Linked DNA regions of Allorhodopirellula heiligendammensis. The protein of the gene in region 2 binds, or shares a complex with, the protein of the main gene of each other region. Links are inferred from orthologs where the notes say so. Each region holds a gene or a part of one and is shown on either strand. Other genes may lie near its edges.

Region 1 (3,252 bases), on a different replicon or contig from region 2:
GTCGCACGTTTTCTTTCCATCGTGGCCGCGTCGTCAGCAGACCAACGGCACTAGCTTCAAAGTCCGGGGCCACGATCGCTTCGATGAACAGACCGGGCTGACAGAGCAGTTCGGCAGTGGCCACGTCGACCGTCCGGTTGATTCCAATCACGCTGCCAAAGGCACTCAGTGGATCACCCGCTAAGGCCTTCTCGACGGCTTCCACTAAGGTGTCAGCAGTGGCTGCGCCGCATGGATTGTTATGCTTCATCACCGAGGCGGCGGGTCGAGCAAAACCACGAACGATGTCTAGCGCCGCGTCGAGGTCGAGCAAATTATTGTATGAGAGTTCCTTGCCGCTGATTTGCCGCGCTGAAACGAGGTTGGCCGAGCGATCGCTACGATCGCTGTACAGAGCGGCTCGTTGGTGTGGGTTCTCGCCGTAGCGAAGCTGTGTTTTTCGTCGCAGATTGACATGCATGTTTTGCGGAAACTCACCGCTCACCGTGTCGCCTTGTAGGTATTCGGCGATGGCTCGGTCATAGGTGGCCGTGTGATCGAAGGCTTCCGCTGCCAGTTGTCGGCGAAGTGCGTCTGTCGTGCCGCCACTGGTCTGCAACTGTTCGATGATCTCGCTGTACTGTTCGGGGTTGGTTGCGATGGCTACATCGTTTTGGTTCTTGGCTGCCGCCCGCACCAGGCTGGGACCGCCGATGTCGATTTGCTCAATGCATTCCTCCCGACTGACACCCGCTCGGCTAGCGGTGGCTGCGAACGGGTACAGATTAACGACGACGAGATCAAAAGGTTCGATGTCGTGTTCGGCGATGGTTTCGAGATGATCAGGACGATCGCGGCGAGCCAAGATGCCTGCGAATATTCGCGGGTGGAGCGTTTTGACGCGTCCGTCGAGCATCTCGGGGAAGCCCGTGTAGTTGGCCACGTCCTCGACGTCGATCCCGGATTTTTCCAAGTGAGACCGGGTTCCCCCCGTGCTGTAGATCGTCACGCCAGCGGCTCGCAAACCGGCGGCTAGATCCGTCAGCCCCATTTTGTCACTGACACTGATCAACGCATTGCGAACTGGAACGACGTCGGACACGAGCAATCACTTCGGGTAAGGGAAAAATCCTGCGGGTGAGTTTTGTCGACATGTTCCTTGCGATCGCCCGCTAGGTCAAGGTGTGCCGGCTTTCGGGTGGATGACATCGAGGAATGAAAATGTGTCCCACCGCACGCGGCGGCCCTCGCCAATCGGTGGGCGCCAGGTTCTGACAAACGTCACGATGCTTAATGCGGCAGCCGGACGGCGATCCCCATCTCTTTCATTCGCTGCTTAGTCTCGGATATCGTGAAGGTACCAAAATGGAAAATGCTCGCCGCCAAAGCCGCGTCAGCTTTCCCATCGCGGATCGCTTCGCCCAAATGTTCTGGGTTGCCTGCACCACCGCTCGCGACGACCGGGATCGAGACCGCCTCGCTGACCGCTCGAGTGATGGGGATATCATAGCCGTCACAGGTTCCGTCGGCATCCATGCTGGTCAGGACGATTTCCCCCGCACCGAGTTCCTCCACCCGCTGGGCCCACTCGACTGCCTGCAGGCCAGTCGGCTTTCGTCCCCCGTTGATGTGGACTTCCCAAAATTCCTCGCCATCTCGCTGGACGCGTTTGGGATCGATGTTTACCACGATGCACTGACAACCGAAACGATCAGCGGCCCGTCGGACAAAATCCGGGTCTGTGACCGCTGCGGAATTGATCGATACTTTGTCACAACCCGCCGATAGTAAAGCTCGCACGTCTTCGACCGTTCGGACGCCACCGCCCACCGTCAGCGGCATGAATACCTGCTCAGCGGTTCGCCGCACAACATCGAGCAGAATGTCTCGTTCTTCGTGGCTGGCGGTGATATCGAGAAACACCAGTTCATCAGCACCCTCGGCTTCATATCGTCGGGCGACCTCGACGGGATCCCCTGCGTCTCGCAGGTTGACGAAGTTGGTACCTTTGACGACCCGGCCGCCATGGACGTCTAAACAGGGAATGATACGAGCAGCAAGCATAGAAATGGGAGGGTTCTGGGTGAGTAGCCAAGTCTCTCCGAGACTCAGAGCGCCATCGTGCGTAAATTTTTTGATGCGAGTCTCGGAGTGACTCGCCTACTCCGCTTACGATTTTACTTGTGATTGGAGACGAAACCGGATGTCTGTGATTTTCGCTTGCGGGTGATCTTTGCTCAGCGCTTTCAATATCTTTCGCTTTTGGAACGTCAATTCCTGCATCACGACACTGTCGACGGCGTACACGTGCAAGACACCACGGCTTAGTTTACCCACCGTGATACTGCCAGCCAATGTTGGACCCACACTCTGAGCGATCGATCCGGTCATGGCATTGTCGCTCGCGACGCTGGCGTACCCCCGCCGGCTCATCAATTGCGAAACGATGGTCCCGATGCGGCGGGCACTGTTGCCCCGGTCGGTCTCCTCGTGGTGGAGTTTTTTCTTCATCTGCTCTCACTCGATTTCCGACAATGCCACTTCCTACCGGTTGGTCGGGTCCGCTATCGATCACGGGCCATCGGCATGATCACATAAGCGTACCCATCGTCGGTGCTCAGCAGAGCCGGTGATTTCGACGATTCGATTTCCATCACAAAATTCGATTCCGAGTCCATCACCTTGCAAAAATCCGCGAGATAGCGATGGTCCATCGTCAGCGTGATCGCTTCACCGGTGTAGGTGATCGGCAATTCAATTTGTGATTCACCGAGGTCAGCGGTAGACGCTTCGAGTTTGAGCGTGCCATCGGCGAACGTGAAATCGACACCTCGGCTATCGATGTCTGTCACGATCGCCGCCTGACGCAGAGCGGCGAACAACGGTCCAACCGTGACATCGATCTGCACGGCGTTCTCTCGTGACGGCAGCACCTGTCGCCAATTGGGATACCGGCCTTCAACCAACCGGCTCGAGATCACTGCCCGGGGTGTGCGGATCAGTAAGTCGTTGCCCTGCGAAGATACTTCAACGGTGTCATCCTTGTCGCTGAGTGCTTTCTCGATCAGCGCGATCGCCCGGGTCGGGACGATCGTCGTCATGCCGTTGGTCTGGTGACCACCGACCGGTTCACCAGTGCCCTCCATCCGAGCCAAGCGGCGACCGTCGGTGCCGACTGCGATGACTGAGTTCTCTTCCATCTCCAACAGCACCCCACCGAGCGCGTACCGGCTCGATTCCGAATCGGTCGCGAACGCGGTCCGCCGCAGCATT
Region 2 (3,064 bases):
CCCAACGCCTGATTCCGGCCCAACGCCTGATACCGGCTCGACGGCTCATTCAGGCTCGATGCCGAAGTCTCGAATCGTCAGGAGGGAATGCAGTTGCAGCCCCTTGGCGGCAAACGCGGCCTCCCCCCCGGCCAGACGATCGATAATGGCGAGAACATACATCACGTTGAGCCCAAACGCCTGAGCTGCCTCGGCAGCTTGGATCGCACTACCGCCGCTGGTGATCACGTCTTCGACGATGACTACGTTCTGGCCAGGCTCAACGGGCCCCTCGACTTGGCGGCCCATCCCATGGTCCTTGGCCTCCTTGCGAACCATAAACCCGTACAAATCGATTTCTTGGCCGCCGGCGATGGTGACAATCGAAGCGGTGATCGGGTCAGCACCAATGGCCATCCCGCCGACCGCATCGGGCATATCGCCACTGACCGTGCCCTGTTTTCCAATGAAGTTCAACATCGCGTTGCCAATCAACCCAGCACCCTGGGGATGGAGCGTCACGCGACGACAATCGAGGTAATAACTTGCCGTTTTTCCACTGGCAAGCGTGAACTCACCGCGCTGAAGTGCCTCTTTCTGCATGAGATCGATCAAGGGTTTTAGGCTAGCGTCGGCAGGCATCGGCAAGTTTCACAAAACGAAGGAATAGTGGATGGGACGGTGAATACTTTCGTATCAGAACTTCTCGCATTGTAGCAGTTCGGGCGTTACCCGTTGGGCAACGCTGCGCAGCATGATTGTGCCGCGATTCGGCAGCCAGGGAAAGACATCGCACGACCTTTTTTAATTGATCCCACTGGCTTAGACTCAATACGACTCCCGCGTGGATGGTTAGGTATTTTATGGACGCGCGTTGGAAGTGGAGCAAGGATGCGAAATGCGCTCCTTCAATGAGCTCCATCTTTCGAGCAACCTAAGCCACTTCAGACCGCCGGGAATCCACACCACACTCTACAGCCAATCACATGATTACCATTGTCGACTATCAGATGGGGAACCTGCGGAGCGTCCAGAAGGCGGTCGAGCGGGCCGGCGTGCCAGCGACGATCACCAGCGACCCCATGGAGATCGCGTCCGCCGAGCGTTTGATTCTGCCCGGCGTGGGAGCATTCGGTGACGCGATCGCGGAAATCCGCAGCCGCGATCTGGAGTCACCGATTAAAGATTTTCTGGCAGCGGACCGACCCTTCCTCGGCATTTGCCTGGGGCTGCAGATGCTCTTCGAACAAGGCTACGAGCACGGTACCCACGAGGGTCTTGGCGTGATTGCGGGTGACGTCGCTAAATTCTCACTGCCGCCGCATTTCAAGGTACCCCACATGGGCTGGAATACCGTCGATATCGGCCCTGCCGGAGTGGATCTAGACATCTCCGCACAAACACACTTTTATTTCGTGCACTCTTATTTTGTGCGGCCGACCGACGCCAGCGTCGTAGCCCTGACATGCGACTACGGCGGTCCATTCTGCGCGGCGATTCGCCGAGGCAATCTGCTCGCGACTCAGTTTCATCCGGAGAAGAGCCAACAGGCCGGATTGCAATTGATCGAACGTTTCGCCCACGGCAACCTGACCTCTCCATCAACCGCGACCAGCTCATGACCGCCGACAACGACACCGCTATCGATCCAGCGATCGCTGCCCGCATGACAACGCCCACCGATCATCGCCTCGGCAGCGACGATGGACTCCGTGTCGTTTTCACATGGCAGACCGATCGTTATGCCCACACGATTTACGCCGCCGGCGGCCGTCAGCTGATCGGTTACGAAGGCTCCGCGCAAGACGACTGGCCAGCGTCAGCTGCCCTCTCGCAACTTTCCACTGAAATCATTGATGGCCGGCCGACCATCTTAGGCGTTGGCTGTAGTGGCACCACTCACTTCAGTGTCAGCGTGCAACTCAGCGATACCGACGGCGGGCAACCCTTCATTCAGTTTGATTGGGCTGCCCGACTTGCCAAGCCACTTAGCGCCATCGATATCGCCGAAACCCCTTCAGACCAAGCTGAGCCGCCCTTGGCGTGGCTGGGTAGTACCTATCGGCTGCCTGCCGACTATCCATCGGATTGGTGCATTGAGACCCGAGGCGCGACCTTGCTCAAGCGCGCCGGCGGCGAGAGTCCCAATCGCCTGATCCTGCAGCCGACTCGCATGGATCAGGTGCGCACCGTGGAGTGGTCGTATCGCATCCAAGCCAGCTGAGTTCCCGTGGCGAGAACATGCTGGTTGTCGTTCAGCGATCTGAGCTGATAGCGTTTCCGCGTTGGAGTAGAATGCGTCGATCCATTCGAGACACTCCCTGCATTCTGGACCCGCCATGTCAGCTATCCCCCGCCGTCACTTTCTCTCCGCCGCCGCTGGGGCGGGTGTACTCAGCGCCACGGTCCGCTCTTCGTCGGCAATCGACCAGGCCGGAAACCCTGTCGAGAAGCTCGAGAAACAACACCCACAAACGCCTCCACTCTCGCTCAATACGAGCACGATTCGCGGCCACAAGCTCTCCCTGCCTGAACAGATTCGCGTCACATCGGCTGCCGGTTACGACGCGATTGAGCCCTGGATCGGCGACATACGTAGCTACGTCGACGGCGGCGGAACGCTCGGGGAATTGCGGCGGCAACTCGACGATGCGGGGCTCGAACTCGCTGGCGCTATCGGGTTTGCTAAATGGATTGCCAATGATGACAGTGAGCGTGCAGCAGGACTCGACGAGGCCCGGCGTGACATGGAAATGGTCCGCAGTCTGGGCGGCGTCCGCATGGCCGCTCCGCCGATTGGTGCGCACACGGCGCAGGCGCTTGCCGCCTCCGGCCCGATCGAATTGCAGGTCGTCGGCGAGCGGTATCGAGCGTTACTGGAGGTCGGCGATGAACTGGGCGTGACGCCACTGCTCGAACTGTGGGGATTCTCGCCAACCCTCAGTCGTCTGGAGGAACTCGCCTACGTCGCCACGGCGACAGCGCACCGGCGCGCCGCGGTGCTGCCGGATTTCTATCACATCTACAAAGGCGGCAGCGACATGGCGTCGCTAGGCATGATCGAAGCGTCTCGGATGCCACTGTT

What was found.
Region 1: the proteins of hisH (region 2) and hisF are in contact, whole or in part, in a crystal structure (PDB 6RU0), measured with the Thermotoga maritima proteins. The link is inferred for Allorhodopirellula heiligendammensis from one-to-one orthologs. Residues at the interface, in WP_004080484.1 of Thermotoga maritima: Asn15, Arg18, Arg22, Arg117, Leu118, Pro119, His120, Met121, Gly122, Trp123, Asn124, Asn134, Gly135, Tyr136, Tyr138, Val140, Tyr158, Glu180, Lys181, Ser182, Ser183, Lys184, Ile185; in WP_004080486.1 of Thermotoga maritima: Met1, Leu2, Ala3, Arg5, Ser40, Glu41, Asp45, Glu46, Ala70, Glu71, Ile73, Asp74, Ile75, Pro76, Phe77, Asp98, Lys99, Ser122, Gln123, Glu161, Thr195, Leu196, Asn247, Arg249, Glu251.

Annotation. Positions count from the first base shown.
Region 1 is NZ_SJPU01000001.1:1,323,852-1,327,103, forward strand. What follows is about bases 157-3,082. They hold hisF (imidazole glycerol phosphate synthase subunit HisF), read right to left. Parts: upstream 2,044-3,082; coding sequence 1,270-2,043; downstream 157-1,269. Other genes in these bases: purH (bifunctional phosphoribosylaminoimidazolecarboxamide formyltransferase/IMP cyclohydrolase), read right to left, coding at 157-1,081; Poly21_RS05085 (DciA family protein), read right to left, coding at 2,149-2,490; dnaN (DNA polymerase III subunit beta), read right to left, coding at 2,544-3,082. Also shown: more of purH, read right to left, coding at 1-156; more of dnaN, read right to left, coding at 3,083-3,252.
Region 2 is NZ_SJPU01000002.1:1,103,483-1,106,546, reverse strand. The notes cover bases 46-2,783. They hold hisH (imidazole glycerol phosphate synthase subunit HisH), read left to right. Parts: upstream 46-965; coding sequence 966-1,601; downstream 1,602-2,783. Other genes in these bases: Poly21_RS14480 (sugar phosphate isomerase/epimerase family protein), read left to right, coding at 2,319-2,783; Poly21_RS14485 (hypothetical protein), read left to right, coding at 1,598-2,203; pyrE (orotate phosphoribosyltransferase), read right to left, coding at 46-621. Also shown: more of Poly21_RS14480, read left to right, coding at 2,784-3,064. UniProt on the Escherichia coli protein: IGPS catalyzes the conversion of PRFAR and glutamine to IGP, AICAR and glutamate. The HisH subunit catalyzes the hydrolysis of glutamine to glutamate and ammonia as part of the synthesis of IGP and AICAR.